DNA from 4 places in the Peribacillus sp. NPDC097895 genome. Region 2 is predicted to be linked to each of the others. Evidence: riboswitches for the same ligand, from Rfam matches in the RefSeq annotation. Region 2 holds a riboswitch; each other region holds the start of a gene.
The links. A riboswitch is a leader RNA that binds a small molecule or an ion and turns the genes downstream of it on or off. The one in region 2 is predicted to bind thiamine pyrophosphate.

Region 1 (4,282 bases), 550 kb from region 2:
CCGGGTCCCTCCACCATGACTTGAACATCATGTTTCCAAGCAATCTTCGTCAGTTCCCCCAGTGTTTCCAATTCTGCAAATTGCGCCTCATCGTTTGCATCTGCAATCGATCCAGGACGAAGACCATCTCCTAATGAGAAAGAAACATCATATGCCTTCATGATTTCACAAATCTCTTCAAAATGAGTATAAAGGAAGCTTTCTTGGTGGTGGGCCAAACACCATTGAGCCATGATCGATCCCCCTCGGGAAACGATTCCCGTAACCCGCTTTGCCGTTAATGGGATATATCGCAATAACACTCCAGCATGTATGGTGAAGTAATCGACACCTTGCTCGGCCTGCTCGATTAAAGTATCCCGAAAAACTTCCCAATTTAAATCTTCCGCAACTCCATTCACTTTTTCCAATGCTTGATATATAGGAACGGTCCCAACTGGAACAGGCGAATTCCTGATAATCCATTCACGTGTTGTGTGAATATTCTTGCCGGTGGAAAGGTCCATTATGTTGTCGGCTCCCCATCGTGTAGCCCAAGTCATTTTCTCCACTTCATCTTCGATCGATGAACTAACAGCTGAATTTCCAATATTCGCATTTATTTTAACGTGAAAATTACGCCCGATGATCATAGGCTCACTTTCAGGATGGTTAATATTTGCCGGAATGATGGCCCGCCCGCTGGCTACCTCTTCTCTTACAAACTCAGGGGCAACATTTTCCCTGATTGAAATGAACTCCATTTCAGGGGTAATGATTCCTTTACGTGCATAATGGAGCTGGGTTACATTGTTTCCTTTCATTGCACGCAAAGGTTTCCTTTTCAATCCCGGAAAAATATCGGCATTGGATTGTGGCTCCACTTTTCTATAACCGTTATCTTCGGGTTTTATTTCACGTCCTTCATACTCTTCAATATCCTCACGTTCCAGGATCCAGTTGCGTCTAATCGGATCAAGACCTTTCTGAATATCAATCGGATATTCGGAATCCGTATAGGAACCGCTTGTGTCATAAACTCGTAAAGGTGGATTCTCCTCTTCACCGAATGCCCCTGTAGTCGGACTTAACTTAATTTCACGCATAGGCACTTTAATATCAGGTCTAGATCCCTCTACGTACACTTTTTTACTCCCTGCAAAACTGGACATAATTGAAACGTTCATGTCATTTACTGAATTACTCATCATGATTTCATTTCTCCTTTTTAAGTTTCATTTAAAAAGGACAAAATCCAATCCATTTCGCACGAAAAAGCCGGATCTCATAATTAAGACCCGGCTAACGTTAGTATGACTACAGAAATGACCAAATGAAATGTCATTGTTAAGTAGATTCTAACTTCCCCACGCTGGTATGAACCAGATCAGGTCCTGAGGGTTAAGAAGCTTTACGCGCTTCTCTCTCAGCCCAACTTATATTGGACACCCCTAGTCTGAATAATTTAATTGATTACAGGGTAACTATATATCACCCTTTTGATTCTGTAAATAATTGCAAAGGCCTATATATTTTAATGAATCCCTCCAAAATTTGTTACTTGGAGGGGACCCATCATTATTTTTCCAAACCTTCAAGGATGGGGAAAAGCTCCTCCAAATGCTTGATTTCATAGGTTGGAAGCACTTCATTCCGTTCCTTATCATGTCGATTTATCCAAACCGACTTTATGCCCACTCGTGATGCCCCAAGGATATCGGTCATTAAATTGTCGCCAACCATCAATACTTCATCCTTATCCAGCTCCATGATTTCCAAAGCATGCTCAAAGATGGATGCATCCGGTTTACCGCGTCCAAATGCTCCTGAAATGACGATTTGGTCGAAATAAGGAACGAGTTCTGGCGTAATTTCAAGTTTAGTATTTTGTAGTTCAGGCGAACCATTCGTCAGCAAAAGCAATTTGTAATTCCCTTTTAATTCATCTAACACACGGAATGATTCTTCATAGATAAATGGCTTTTTACGTCTCTCTGCAGGGAAACGTTCTGCCAGTTCAAGCCCAAATGCAGGGTCATTGATCCCTAATGCCTTCAAGCCTCTCGTCCACGCTTCTTTCCTATATGTCGGTACAATCCCTGCCATCTTCCGGAATTCATCATGATCATCTTGAAAATTCCCCCATAGTCCTTCAAATGGGTTGATTCCGATCATTTGAGTAAATGCATATGTATCGTAAGAAGAGTAAAGCTCACGCGCTTCTTTCCGAACCGCTTCTTCAAACTCATCGACATTTAAATCATATTTTTCCCTAGCCACTTCACATGTGGCTACAAAAGCCTCTTTCACACTTTTCTGATCCCAAAGCAATGTATCATCTAAGTCAAAAAAAACTGCCTTCACCAAAATGCACACCCTCTTCCCCTATTATTGAATTCGATAAAAATTACACTATTACAATAATAAACCACAACCATCGGAAAAAGAATAACTATTCGGAAAATGACTATATCTTTCTTAAGATCATTAAATGTTCAACGTGTACCAGACATACTTTTTTTGTCGGGATATCCTTGATTATCTTTCGAATACATACAGCCTTCCATTGCTGGCAATCTTGAATTTCGGACCGGCAAACCCCCGTCTTATCAGCTCTTTTCTCATATATACCATGAGTGCGGCATGACTCACGATCAGAACATCCCTTTCCCCCTTTGCAAAAATTTCGTCCAATGCTTTATTGATCCGTCGCTCAGCGATTTTAATTTCCGCTCTTGTCTGCTTGTTAATCAACGAGCAGGATCGAATCCAGATGGCCCAAAGGATGAACGGCAGCTTTACCTTTCCTTTAAGGGGGGGGGAAGGTATTTCCCGCAGTTCCTCCATCCGATGAACCGTGCCAGGGTAGATATGTTTTGCAGTCTTGACCGCTCTCGACATATCGCTGCAATAACATTCCTGCCATTCCTCAGCTCGTAATAAAGTCGTTCCGTAAATTATATCTGCTGCATCATAGTCCATGAACCATTGCTTCATATCATCCGCAGTCACGGATTTCCCTGTTGGGAATTCATGTGCCACCTTAAAATGACGTACCAAACCAATTTTCATATATTCTCCTTATTATCTTTTAAAATATTCGTTTCTTTTTCTTGTAAAACCCCTTAACAATATATTAACCTATGTAAAGCTATATAATAAATGCAAGTTGAAACCATTAAAAACCTTATTGAGCTCTCCTTGACATTGTGTATGGTTAAAGGTTCTCACAGATTGAGTCACTGCAAGCACTTGATTATGATAGGGAAAGATATCATGGGCAAGAGCATATGTAAAATGATCGAAAAAAGAGAAAGCATATCGCCTTCTCCTTTTATCGTTTAATCTATGAATTGGAGTTCTGTTATCGTACATCTTTTCCTGAATTTATATTTCCCGCTCAAATCACTGAATTGATAATCATTTAGGGATTTCCCCAGTTGATCCTTTAGTTTATCCACCGTGATGGATTCCTCAACTGTCTTTTTCCAATTTTCATTTCCCATTATCTCTTCGAACGGAATGGTAGTCAGGACTTCATCATATATCTGGATGCTTTGATCGATGCCGAAGCTGCCATAGATACTGCCATTTTCATCGGCAAAGATATGCTCTGATTCCAATTCTTCCACCAATACTTCCAGATATCCCTTTGCCTTAACAGGCTTGATGGCAATCTCCGCTTCTGCCTTTACAGGTCCCAATCTCTTATCGATGATCTCTATCGTCAATTTAACGTGAACGGGCGGATAACCAAACCCTTCACAAAGTTCTGCTGCCGAGTTATATACCATCTGAACATCCTCCTTTTGTCACTATCATTATATAATATAAATACTTCATCTGGGGGGCTGAACAAGCACCTAGTGAACAAGACGTGTAGGGTTTTATATGGAAAAAAATTTATCAATTCAAATTGGTCAACGTTTACGTTTTTATCGTCAACGGCGTAAATTATCCTTGGACGACCTTGCTGAACTGACTGGTGTTAGTAAACCTATGCTCGGACAAATTGAACGAGGTAGCTCGAATCCAACTGTAGCGATACTGTGGAAAATAGCTGCTGGACTACAAATCCCATTCGGTTCATTTCTTGTAAGAAATCCTTCTATAATCGTTAGAAACATAGAGTGTGGTTTCCTTTAAATTGCTAACTTACGAAGCTACTTCAAATAATTTATGGATAAATTATTTTTGATTTTGGGCAGACTTCACCCCTTGATGAACCTGTTTCTTTTTAATCATTTGCATGGCTTCTATACCACTCAGTATGTAAGTAGCTGTACGAAATGATTTCAACCCT
Region 2 (4,282 bases):
CGGCTCTCTGAGCTTCTTCCAGGGTGGAGACTGAAACACCGATAATCATATGGTCAGGAACCATTTGTTTGACGACGGGAAGTGGAAGGTCATCTTGCCCAATATGAATTCCGTCCGCTCCAACAGCAAGTGCTATGTCCACCCGGTCATTAATGATCAGGGGAATGGACATTTCGTTCAGTAACTGTTTTAATGCAACAGCTTTTTTATAAAAGGAGAGGGAGGAATTGTTTTTCTCTCTAAGTTGTACGATCGAGACTCCTCCTGAAACCGATTCTGCTATGATTTTGGTCAACTTTTCTATGGCGATCGATTCCTCTGTAACTAAATATAGGCTTAAATCAATTTGGGACTTCTTCATTTATTTTCACCTCATTCAGCCAAATTTCCTTATCCATTCTCGATATTGCATCGATTAATCGCACACGAAACGTTCCAGTTCCCTCATCTTTTTGAAGCTTTGCAGCAGCCAGTTCCCCTGAAATGCTCATGGTCGAGATCCCTGCAACTGCTGCAGAATAGAAATCGTCCGTAACTCCGGAAAAGGTGCCTATAAGAGCAGTGGCCATGCATCCCGTACCTGTAACATTAGTTAAAAGGAGATTCCCGTTATGGATAATGGACGTATTTTTCCCATCGCTGACAGCATCCTTTGCTCCGCTGACTACGATAACACTATTTAGTTTATTTGCAGCACATGCAGCCAGCTCTGCATTGCTAATCTGAAGTTCCCCTGAATCCACTCCGCGTGTAACGATATCCCCACCCATCAATCGAAGGATCTCACTCGCATTTCCGCGAATGATTTGGAAGGTAACCTTCTTCAGGAGCTCTGCAACTTTCTCTGTACGATAGGAGGTGGCACCAACTCCCACCGGGTCCAAAATAACTGGGATATTATTGGCATTTGCCGCCTTGCCGGCTATCTCCATTGCCTCCAAAGCTTTATCATCTATCGTACCGAAATTAAGGACCAATGCATCTGCTAAATTGACCATTTCCTCCACTTCTTTAGGGCTGGATGTCATTACAGGTGAACCACCGATGGCAAGAGTGGCGTTTGCACAGTCGTTGACCGTAACGAAGTTGGTGATTTGGTGAATGAGTGGTTTTCTTGCTCTTACCTTCCCGAACAAGTCAGCTGCAGAAATCTTCATATTAAGTCACTCCTTTCTTTTTTTAAAAACGAATGAAAATGATGGACAGGTCCATGACCCTTACCGATTGAAAAGCTATTACGTATCGCTTCAGAAATATAGGCCTTGGCCAGTTCAATCGACTCTACCAATGATAGTCCATTTGCCAGGTTGGATGTAATGGCGGAAGATAGAGTACAACCTGTTCCATGTGTGTTTTTTGTGTGAATGCGTTCTCCCTCGATCCAGTGGAAGTTCGTCCCATCATAAAAAAGATCGTTTGGATTGCCAGCTGCATGGCCTCCTTTAAGTAAAACGGCTTTAGGCCCTAGTTCTTGTATGGACATGCATGCTTTGTAAAAATCTTGTTTCGTTCGAATCGACAAGCCAGTGAGAGCTTCCGCTTCAGGTACATTCGGGGTTACAAGTGTTGCAAGCGGAAGCAATTCGGTTTTTAGAGCAGTGACAGCCTTTTCGTCGAGCAAATGATGGCCGCTTTTGGAAATCATGACAGGATCAAGGATAACGATGTCAGGTAAGAAGGTATTAAGAGACGCAGTGACTGTTTCCACGATTTCTTTTGAGCCTAGCATGCCTATTTTTACTGCATCTACATGAATATCTTCAAAAATAGCTGCTATTTGATCTGTGATGATAGCGGTTTCGATAGCCTGAACTGAACGCACTTCCATTGTGTTTTGTGCCGTTACGGCTGTAATGACAGACATGCCAAAAACCCCATGTGCAGAAAATGTTTTTAAATCTGCTTGTATTCCTGCACCGCCCCCTGAGTCAGAGCCTGCGATGGTTAATGCTGTTTTCATAAAAAAACCCCTTCATATAATTATTTTTGAATAGTATTTTCAGTAATATGAAAGCTAAAATGGCACCCGCAAATGAACTAATCATAAAAGCTGGCAAAAACCCAAAAAGGGCTGCTTTATCTCCCAAAATGAGAACCGCCAGTGGATAGCAAGCTAGGGACCCAAGAATCCCGGTTCCTATCACTTCCCCTAAACAAGCGAAATTTAAGCTTTGTGTTTTTCGATATAGAACGGCAGCCAAAAGTGCACCGATCATGCTGCCCGGAAAGGCGAAAATTGAACCGGTACCAGATATGTTTCTAATGATGGAAACTAAAAAAGCTTGTGTTACAGCATAAGCAGGTCCCAATAATACGGCTGTCATGACATTTGCGAGATGCTGAATAGGAAAGATTTTTGCAAATCCGGCAGGGATGTATATAAAGGAACTGGTTAGAGTCGTGATGGCCGTGATCATGGCGGTCAGCGTCATTTTCTTGATTGGATTCATCATCATGTCAACGACCTACAGTGGCCAATCCTGCTCGTTTTGAACCATTTCCCAAAATAAATATTCATAGCGGGAAGTCACCAAAAAGTGCTTTTCTAATCTAAGAAGTTCATTTTCAGGCATGCCTTCGATTAATTCTTCTAACAAACCAATTAGCCACTTGTGTGCTTCGCCGAATTCAGGAGATGAATAGGATTTAATCCAAGCGGCATAACGATTATTATCCAATGCTTCACCATTTTGTGCTTTTAATTTCAAACCGATTTCATAATAATCCCAAGCACATGGTAGGAGACAGGCGATCAGGTCTGCTAAAGTCCCATGCTGAGCGGCATTTAGCATGTAACCTGTATAGGCTAGCGTGGTTGGAGTTGGTTCTGTATTTTCTAATTCCTTTGAACTTATACCGAATTCCAAAGCATATTGCCGATGAATGTCCATTTCCACTTGAAGGGTTTCATTCAAGATACTCGCAAACTTTGCCATGGTTTCGACATTATGAGCTTTAATGACACCTAAGGCAAAGAGCTTGGAATAATCCATGAGATAGATATAGTCCTGCTTCAAGTAATAGGCAAATTTCTTTTCAGGAAGAGTGCCGTTGCCAATTGCCTGGACAAAAGGATGTGAATGGTTCCTTTTCCAAATTCCTTTTGCACGTTCGTGAAGTCTATCACTGAAGGTTCCTAAATTAGTATTCTCCATTGTTCATCCTCCTTTAGAATGGTCCCTTTTGTTTTAATCCAATAAAAAAACCCGATCCTAAAAAAACGGAACGGGGTAGATGGATAAAGTCAGTGTACGGACGATATCATCCACTTCCCTCCGCCGGTATGAGCCGGTTCAGGTTCAAAGGGTCCGGAACAAATTCCATCTCAGTCTTAAAAAAGACTCCCCTAGTGGTGTGAATTGTATGTAATTACTGACATCATATCAGAAAGCGAAGAAAATGCAACCCAAATTTGCATGAGGAAACCATATATAGCCTTGAAATAAGGGAAAACTGGGCAATTGACTTTTGTTGATAATTGGGATAAAATCATCTCTACATCAAATTATATAAATAGAATTCTTATCCAGAGAGGTGGAGGGACTTGGCCCAACGAAACCTCGGCAGCAGACCCATTTTGGGAACTGTGCTACATCCAACAAGCTAACGCTTGGAAGATAAGAAGAGCCGTACGGACACTGCAGCCTCTTCTTGAATTAGAAGGGGCTTTTATTTTTGTGAAATAACGTTTAGTGACATAATAGAAATGGTATATATAATTTGGTGATAATGAAATCTGTTACATTTTGAAGCAGGCTCTAAGATGAATAAGAAAGGGGCCATTTACATGGCAGAATTAATTAAGAGGATCGAACAGAGGAAGGCATTGCTGATTGAAGAGTTATTGGCAAATGGAGTATACAAAACTTCGGATGAAAGGCACCTTTATGATGCCCCGTTAAAAGTACTGGAAGATGAATATAAAATTGTTATAAATAGACCTAATAACGAGACACCTTCGGAATGGATGACTTAGTAAACGATAGATTATCTTGTGATAAGGGATATTTGAAAGCATTCGCAGTGTTACAAGGGGTGAATGCTTTTTTTATTTATGTCTATTTAGAGGGATGTCACAAAAAATACATATATTAAGAAAAAAGTAGGCTTTTTGTCACAATTATCATACAAAATAACACAATTAAATCCCTAAAAATGGTTGATTTTAACTATAAGTTTCATTATAGTGATAAGTGTAAAAAAATTGAATTAATGGGAGGTGTATATAGAATGCATTGTCGAAAGGTAACTGTTGAAAGAATAGAAGAGAAAAGACAGGAAA
Region 3 (4,282 bases), on a different contig from region 2:
TGTGGTGTTTGTTCGCAATTACCTTCGATGGATTTGATATAGCCATGTACGGAGTAGGTTTACCTTTGATGATGGAGGAATGGAGCTTGACGCCAGTTATTCATTGTTCGGAATGATGGTAGGTGCCCTCATTTTTGCACCCCTGGCGGATAAAATAGGGAGAAAAAAAGTACTTGCCATTAGCATATGTATATTCAGTGTGTTTACATTACTTTCAAGTTTCGCTCCAAACCCTGCCTTTTTCTCGTTCATGCGATTTATAGCAGCCTTGGGGATGGGAGGATTAATGCCAAACGTTATCTCCTTAATGGCGGAATACTCACCCAAAAAGTATAAGGTGCTCATTGTAACCACAATGTACTGTGGTTATTCAATCGGGAGCATTCTTGCTTCTTTAATTGGAATGTATGTGATGGAACAAATAAGTTGGAGGGTATTGTATTGGATTGTGGCGCTTCCCTTACTGGCACTGCCATTCTTCATGAAGCAATTTCCTGAATCTCTTTCCTATTATGTTATTCGAAAACAAGGGGAAAAGCTTGCCGGAATTCTGAACCGCATTGATCCAGAGGGCGACGATAAAGACTCGGACGACTATGAGTTTGCCAAGGTCCAAGAAAGGGCAAAAGGCTTTCCAGTCAAGAAACTCTTTGAAGATAAGCGTACTCTTAGTACATTTGCGTTTTGGGTAGCTGCCTTTAATTGTTTACTTATGGAATACGGACTCAATACATGGTTACCGAAAATCATGCAGCAGTCCGGATACGGCCTTACATCCAGTTTATCTTTCAATCTTATATTGGGGATAGGGCAAATTGGCGGATCGATAATTGGAGGGTACTTAGTTGGGAAAATGGGCCATAGTAGAGTGCTTGTATTCTCTGTGCCATTGGTACGGTATGCTTTGTAATATTAGGATTAACCTCAAATGAAGTAGCATTATATATTTTAATCGCTTTTGGAGGTGCCTGTACAGTGGGTACGATGAATTTGGCCAATACGTATATTTCCGAGTATTATCCACGGGAGATAAGGACCACCGGGATAGGCTGGGCCTTGGCGTTTGGTAGAATTGGAGCGATTGTTGCCCCTACATTAATAGGTTTATTGCTGGCTGCAAACTATTCGCCACAAAATGCATTTATGGCCTTCACAGTTCCGAGCATAATGGCGGCCTTGGCGTTACGGGTTGTGAAAGAGAAGTATGGCAGCTATGATAAACCACAGATTGAGGAAAATATAAAACTAAAAGCAACAACAAATGCATAAATTAATAGGTAGCGGAATTCACGAGTAAAACACGCAAACTCACGAGTAAATCAACGGAATTCACGAGTAAATAACGAAATAAACTTCTCAACCTTTTTTTATCAATCCAACCAGCATAGATCGCAGGGTTAGAGGGATATACAAGCTTGAAAGGCTATTAATCCTATATAGTATTAATCTACATCAATGCTTGAAAACTTTTCTAATACGTTTGACAATTGGATTTATCGTGTTAATATAAAGGCAAATGAATTATATATACAATTTGTACCACTAGGGGTGCTTTATTGGTAAAAGTTATTTTACCTGAGAAGCTGAGATTAAAGTATGACTTTAAGACCCTTAGAACCTGATCTGGTTTATACCAGCGTAGGGAAGTGGGGTCTGGAACAATACGTTTCTGTATTATTTCAAGTACAACCACTTTCTTTACGTCAAAGAAAGTGGTTTTTTATTTGTCAAAAAAGAGGAGGTTTTTTCCCGTATCATTCATTGGAAAAATAAAATTTGGAGGTAAAGAAGATGAAGTTTTCAGAGGAAATCCGTCAGGAAGTCGATCATATTTGGGAAGCAAGTTTTAACCATCCATTTGTTGCAGGAATAGGCGATGGCACATTGCCATTGGAGTGTTTTCGTTTTTATGTCAAGCAAGATGCCTATTATTTATCACATTTTGCCAGAGTTCAAGCTTTAGGAGCAGTCAAGGCTACAGATTTACATACAACAAGCAGGCTTGCCGGCCATGCACAAGGAACATATGAAGCGGAGTTGAAGCTTCATGAAAATTTTTCTGAGAGATTAGGCATCACAAAAGAAGAAAGGAAAAATTTCAAACCTGCACCGACTGCTTATGCTTACACTTCCCATATGTATCGTGCGGCATATTCTGGTCATTTAGGGGATGTTATTTCAGCTATCTTGCCATGTTATTGGCTGTATTATGAAATCGGCGAAAAGCTGAAAGAGTGTAAACCGGAAGAACCGATATATCAAGAATGGATAGCGGCTTACGGAGGAGAGTGGTTCCGCTCTTTGGTCGAAGAACAAATTGCAAGGCTTGATGAGATTGCTGAAAAAGTAACAGATGAAGATAGGGTAAGAATGAAGGAGCATTTTATTCTTAGCAGCCAATATGAATACTCATTTTGGGAAATGGCTTATCGTCTAGAGACATGGCCGGTGCATAAGGAAACATTAGAGGTATAAAGGAGATTGAAACAATGAAAAAAGGGTTGAAATTAACGGATATATTAGTCACGATCGTGATTGCCGTGGCATTTGGAATAGTCTATATCGTTTGGGGTTCACTTTATTATTCCGTTAAACCATTAGGATTACATGTAGATCAACTTATTTATGGAATGTGGTTTATAGCTGGACCCGTTGCCTTTTTAGTTTTGAGAAAACCGGGTGTGGCGCTACTGGCAGAGATTGCTGCAGCTTCCGGAGAATTCTTTCTAGGTTCACCTTGGGGGCTAACCGTACTCTTATATGGAGTTGTACAAGGATTGTTCGCGGAACTGGTTTTCATGGCGTTCAGATATAAAAAGTTCAATATGTCGGTCGCTGTATTAGCGGCGATAGCATCCTGCCTGGGATCAGTTCTCATGGATTTTGCATATGGGGAAATAGGTGCGCTCTCTCTTTGGAATCTCTTGTTATTCATGATTGCGAGGTTCATAGGCTCCATTTTCTTTGCCGGTGTGACTGCTTACTATCTAGTTAAAGTCCTGGAAGCAACAGGAGTAACTAATCTTGTACGTCCGGTTTCCAGTAAGGATTATGCAGAACTGGACCAAAAGTAGAGGTTGATGACCATGGAACGAATCGTTCATGTAGAGAAGTTAAGAATGAAATTTCCCGGAGGTGAGTCCTTGCTATTCAAGGACCTATCCGTCTCGTTTGATAGAGGTGAAAAAGTTCTATTGCTGGGACCATCAGGATGTGGAAAGTCCACACTTTTACAAGTGTTAAGTGGATTGATACCAAATTCCATCGAAGTCCCGATGAAAGCGGAAGAATTGAAGTGCCCTTCTTCATGGGGATATGTTTTTCAAGACCCTGATAGTCAGTTTTGCATGCCATTTGCCGATGAGGAAATTGCTTTCGTCCTTGAGAATCTTTCTGTTCCTAAGCAAGAAATGAAAGAGAGGATTCAACATCATCTCCGTCAAGTTGGATTGAAACTAAAGACTATTCATACAAGTATTGATACATTATCAGGCGGCATGAAACAGCGTCTGGCGATTGCTTCGGTATTGGCACTTGAACCAGAAGTGATATTTTTGGATGAACCAACCGCTATGCTTGATCCGGAAGGAACAAAAGAAATTTGGGACTTGTTGAAGGGAATTGGACGAGACAAGACCGTTATTATCGTGGAACATAAAATTGACCATGTTTTAGAATTCATCGATAGAATCGTGCTTTTTAATGGTGACGGTCAAATCATAGCTGATGGTCCAAAAGATACCATCCTTTCCCTATATAAAAATGAAATGAAGGAACACGGAATTTGGTTCCCTGGTGTTTGGGATGAATATATACACGACAATAAACCGGTTCGTGAAGACCAATCCAGTGACGGTGTTCCCCTTATGCAAGTCCAAGGTTTTAGTGGTTTTCGGAAAAAGGAAGAGAAAATCAAAGTTGAAGAGCTACAGGTCCATTCAGGTGAATGGATTGTAATCAGGGGAGAAAATGGTGCGGGGAAGAGTACTCTCTTGCACGCACTGATGCAGTTCATAAAAACGAATGGCACGTATGAATTGATGGGGACCCCTATTAAAAGGGTGAAAAATCTAACCGATCATATGACGTTTGTCTTTCAAAATCCTGAGTTTCAGTTCGTTGCAAATTCTGTATATGAAGAAATTGCTTATTCATTGCGAATTGACAAAAGAACGCAACAAGAAATAGGGGAGAGAGTCCACTCATTGCTCGAAGTGTTCCGCCTAGAGGCGCATCGAGATAAGCATCCGTTTCAATTATCAATGGGTCAAAAGCGTCGCTT
Region 4 (4,282 bases), on a different contig from region 2:
TCATCATACCTATCCAAATGGATATGGCTATCGATGATTTTCATGTTTCACTTTCTCCTTCCTACGTAGTAACAGTCGGCTTTAGTGCTGCATATAGTTCTCTCTTCAAATTAAAAAATTCATCACTAAGGAGCTGTTCTTCCCTTCTTGGCCTTGGAAATGGAACAACAACCTCTTTTATGACAGTAGCGGGTTTTGCTGATAACACATATATTCTATCGGAAAGGAAAACCGCTTCATCAATGCTATGCGTAACAAAAAGCACCGATCTCCGATTTTCTTCCCAAACAGACATCAGCCATTTTTGCATTTGCAATCTTGTCAGTTCATCCAATGCAGAAAAAGGTTCATCCAGACACATCAATTCCTGTGGACTTAAGATACTTCGAATAAATGCGGCTCTTTGCTTCATGCCTCCAGATAATTCGTGCGGATATGCTTTCTCATACTCTTCCAATCCCGCTTTCACCAAAAGGGCTTTTGCCATTTCTTTGTCTCTAATCCCAGCCAGTTCACTTCCAAGCAAGACATTTTCCAATACCGTTCTCCAAGGTAAAAGGGAAGGCTGTTGGGGCATATAGCTTATATGGCCCTTTAAGCCATTTATTTTTTTACTATCCAGCGAAATGATGCCCTGATTCGGCTTCAAAATGCCCCCGATCAAGTGGAACAATGTACTTTTACCGCTGCCGGATGGTCCAAGGATCGTGACAAACTCCCCATCACCTACATGGAAATGTATATTCTCTAAAATATTCTGTTTACCACCGAAAGAATAGGAGACATCTTTAATTTCCAGTTTCATCCTTTTCACCCTCCTTTCTCTTCCATGAAACAAGGTATTTCTCCAGTAAGTTAATGATTCCAAAAAAGAGAAGGCTCATTCCCATAATGATGAAAATAGAAACAAACACCCGATCTGTCCTGAATGCAGAGGAAGCTAGCGTCATATAAACGCCGATCCCCGATTTAGCTCCAAGCCATTCAGAAATAACCGCACCCATTACACTATATGTTGCCGAAATTTTCAAGCCTGAGAAAATGGACGGAATCGAATGAGGAAGCTCCAGCTTCCAAAATAACTGGTTTCTCCCCGCCCCCATCATCTTGAAATAATGCTTAAGTTCATATGGTGTCTGGCGAAAACCGTCTAATGAAGCAACGGCAACAGGAAAAAAACACACGAGAGAAATCACTATTAGCTTTGGCAGCATTCCAAAACCAAACCAGATCACTAATAGCGGTGCCAAAACTATGATTGGAATATTTTGTGATAGTATGAGCAGGGGATAAACCGCCTCTTTTACACCAGGAAACAGGTGTAAGATTGCCGCAATTAATAAGCCGATGCAGCTTCCTATAAAAAAACCGTTTAACGCAAGCTCAGTAGTTGATATTAGGTGTCCCGAAAGATCGTGAAACGATTCAATTCCTTCAGTCAAAATGGCTGATGGAGCAGGAAGCAACCATTCTTCAACTTTTAATAAGACTGTCACTGATTCCCATACTATCAGCAACAATAATAAAAGAAAGAAGGGAGCCCCCTTCTTCCAAATTCTCCTTCCGATCATGCCCGATATTTCTCCGTTAACGTACCCATCGTAATCCCGCTCGGCTGATATAATATTTTCACTTGGGAAATGACATTCGGCGATCCTATTTCAATCATTCTTACATTCATTTTTTCTATCACGGCGAAAAGTTCGGAAAGCTCACCTTCCATTGTTGTTTCAAGCGGGTGAACCTCATACTTGACACCTGATTCATCAATGATCTTGATTGCTTCATCGACCATAGGGATGACATTTTCCCCTTTAGGGATAATTTGTATACTAATTAATGAATTGGCCATTTCTTTTCCTCCTATTTTGGTAAAAATTCATTGGTAAATGCCTTTTCAGGATCGAAATCACCTTCGAGAAGCTTATTTTCAGTCATCCAATCACTGTAATTCTTCCAAATTTCAAGCTTTTGTTCACCCCAACGCGGAGCATCATCCTGATACTTGGTTGCAAGCCACTCCTGGCTTTTCTTCACTAGTTTAGCATCAAGATCCGGTGCAGCCTTAATTAACATGTCTGCTGCATCATCGGGATTCTTAATCGCAAACTGGTACCCTTTCGAAGCTGCATGAACGAATGCTTTAACGGTTTCAGGATCTTCTTTAATCATCTTTTCATTTGTGGTCAATACAGGCGTATAGTAATCAAGCTTATCAGAGTATTCGGTTAAGTAAACCATATTCAGCTTTTCATTTCTCAACTCGGCCTCGATACCTGTCCACCCATAATAAATCCAGGCGAAATCTATATCCCTTTTAACTGAAGTGAAAAAATCTGTGTCCCCTGTGTTCACAATATCCACTTTATTTACATCCGCATTATCTTTTTTCATGAGTGAATCAAGAATGGCCTTTTCAACTGGAGAACCCCAGCCACCATACGTTTTCCCTTCAAAATCCTTGGGAGTTTTAATGTTTTTTGCCTCAGGGGAAGCGAAACCTGAGGTATTATGCTGGATGACGGCAGCTAGCGAAACTATTGGCACGCCCTGTACGCGAGCCTGCGTGATGCCCTCCTGGTAGCCTACGCCAAATTCAGATTTCCCTGAAGCCACAAGCTTATCAGCTCCAGCTTCACCAGGCATGATAATTTCTACATCCAGTCCTTGTTCTTTAAAATATCCTTTTTCCTTCGCTACATACAATCCTGTATGGTTTGTATTCGGGGTCCAATCGAGCACGACCGATACTTTTTTTAATTCTTTATTGTCTTCATTTTTAGATGCTTCCTCTTTTTCATTCGTTCCGCCTGCACCGCATCCAGCTAAAAGGAACAACGAAGCTAACAGTGGCAAAAATTTATTCAAGACTTTATCCTCCTACACATTATATAAGATCGATATGCCGGAACTATAACGGGCGCCAGGTTCTCTTCAAATAAAAAACAAAAAACGCCCGAAGATGAATTCGGACGTTAACATACAAAACAGAAAGTCAGTAATAATATGTATGTTCCCTCCGCTGGCATCATCCAGATCAGGTTCAAAGAGTCAGCATCTAAAGGACGCAATCTCAGCCAGCAATACCGGCCCCCCTACATTTCTCGCACATATGAACTTTTCTCTCTCATTATATCAATTCATGCCGAAAAGGGAATACTAATTTGCTTCTTCTCTCTAATTGGAAAGGTTTCCTAGCAGTTTAGGTTATCTAGCAAAACATCTTTTGGAATGAAAGCAAAAAAATACTGCCTCTTTTCATTCCGATCATTCTCGGCTGAAACGGCAGCTGAAACGTTCCAAATAGTCAATTTAAAGCTTGCATTCATATAATGAGCATTACATGTAGACATTTTTGTTTACCGGTTTTATAAACCGTTAATTTCATAAGCAAAAGGTGGATATGATCATGATAAAGATTAATCACAAATGGTTAGATGTCAGTCAAATCCAACCAGGAATAGCATCTGCTAAATCGCCTGAAATTGTCCAATTACTGGCGGAAGATTCTAACGTTTTTGAATACCGGAACTTTGGAGAGTTTAATTTCGAGATACAACTGAGGAATCGAGTCATTGCGGCAGCTATTGCGTTGGATAAAAGTGGTGCAGAATTTTCCACACTTGAGGAATCGGGAAGCAATAAACAATATTGGAGCCTTTCAAAGGATGGCACCTTTACCCTTCAGCCAGGGATTCTCCCTCATGCTGCACTCGTTGACATTTTCATAAATGGAAGGCTTTATGCTTTCGAATGCGGGACAGCAATGGTCGTCACTTTTTTAAAGGCCATTTTGGATTTAATTGGCCCTAGGAATTTCGACAACCTTTTTTCAGACCTTTTTTTATATGACTGGCACCCTCCACAAAATATGGCTCTCATCGTTCACAAAGGAAGGGATTATTCACCAGGTGATTGCGTTTACTTCAAAAACCCTGATCACGATGAGGCAAAGCCTGAATGGCAAGGTGAAAATGCCATATTATTAGGAACTAACCTCTTTTATGGCCACGGGATCGGAATTACCAATTCACAGGGAATCATCGATGAATTGAATAGCAATAGAAAGCCGTACGCCACCATATCAGCATTCCTGACAGATCATATCATTTTTCTGGATAGTTCCTACTATAGACAATTCCAACAAAATACTCCCCGTGCAAAGCCCGATCACAGTCCTGTCAGCCTTTCCAATTGTATTGTTTCTGAAATAGGTTCGAATATGTACCTTTCATGACCCTGGCATTTCCCCTATGCCGTAAAACCGTTTTATTAAATACCG

Region 1: linked by a shared signal. The riboswitch ahead of thiC (phosphomethylpyrimidine synthase ThiC) and the one ahead of tenA (thiaminase II) in region 2 are both predicted to bind thiamine pyrophosphate.
Region 3: linked by a shared signal. The riboswitch ahead of tenA (thiaminase II) and the one ahead of tenA (thiaminase II) in region 2 are both predicted to bind thiamine pyrophosphate.
Region 4: linked by a shared signal. The riboswitch ahead of ACQKMH_RS02610 (ABC transporter substrate-binding protein) and the one ahead of tenA (thiaminase II) in region 2 are both predicted to bind thiamine pyrophosphate.

The regions. Positions count from the first base shown of each region.
Region 1 covers NZ_JBNNSH010000002.1:940,643-944,924, forward strand. The annotation lists gene thiC (phosphomethylpyrimidine synthase ThiC) at 1-1,190, opposite strand, end outside; TPP riboswitch at 1,327-1,442, opposite strand; gene ACQKMH_RS15915 (HAD family hydrolase) at 1,558-2,346, opposite strand; gene ACQKMH_RS15920 (histidine phosphatase family protein) at 2,518-3,051, opposite strand; gene ACQKMH_RS15925 (hypothetical protein) at 3,321-3,773, opposite strand; gene ACQKMH_RS15930 (helix-turn-helix domain-containing protein) at 3,871-4,125, shown strand; partial or broken gene ACQKMH_RS15935 (IS6 family transposase) at 4,168-4,282, opposite strand, start outside.
Region 2 covers NZ_JBNNSH010000002.1:387,106-391,387, reverse strand. The annotation lists gene thiE (thiamine phosphate synthase) at 1-361, opposite strand, end outside; gene thiM (hydroxyethylthiazole kinase) at 342-1,157, opposite strand; gene thiD (bifunctional hydroxymethylpyrimidine kinase/phosphomethylpyrimidine kinase) at 1,154-1,960, opposite strand; gene thiW (energy coupling factor transporter S component ThiW) at 1,929-2,450, opposite strand; gene tenA (thiaminase II) at 2,466-3,155, opposite strand; TPP riboswitch at 3,254-3,358, opposite strand; SAM riboswitch class I at 3,520-3,624, shown strand; gene ACQKMH_RS13160 (Fur-regulated basic protein FbpA) at 3,764-3,976, shown strand; gene ACQKMH_RS13155 (aspartyl-phosphate phosphatase Spo0E family protein) at 4,231-4,282, shown strand, end outside.
Region 3 covers NZ_JBNNSH010000001.1:2,297,890-2,302,171, reverse strand. The annotation lists gene ACQKMH_RS11010 (hypothetical protein) at 1-116, shown strand, start outside; gene ACQKMH_RS11005 (MFS transporter) at 80-910, shown strand; gene ACQKMH_RS11000 (MFS transporter) at 877-1,269, shown strand; TPP riboswitch at 1,535-1,662, shown strand; gene tenA (thiaminase II) at 1,792-2,475, shown strand; gene ACQKMH_RS10990 (ECF transporter S component) at 2,490-3,074, shown strand; gene ACQKMH_RS10985 (ABC transporter ATP-binding protein) at 3,087-4,282, shown strand, end outside.
Region 4 covers NZ_JBNNSH010000001.1:559,467-563,748, reverse strand. The annotation lists gene ACQKMH_RS02630 (TatD family hydrolase) at 1-44, opposite strand, end outside; gene ACQKMH_RS02625 (ABC transporter ATP-binding protein) at 62-805, opposite strand; gene ACQKMH_RS02620 (ABC transporter permease) at 789-1,571, opposite strand; gene ACQKMH_RS02615 (thiamine-binding protein) at 1,568-1,852, opposite strand; gene ACQKMH_RS02610 (ABC transporter substrate-binding protein) at 1,864-2,868, opposite strand; TPP riboswitch at 2,998-3,107, opposite strand; gene ACQKMH_RS02605 (protein-glutamine gamma-glutamyltransferase) at 3,410-4,237, shown strand.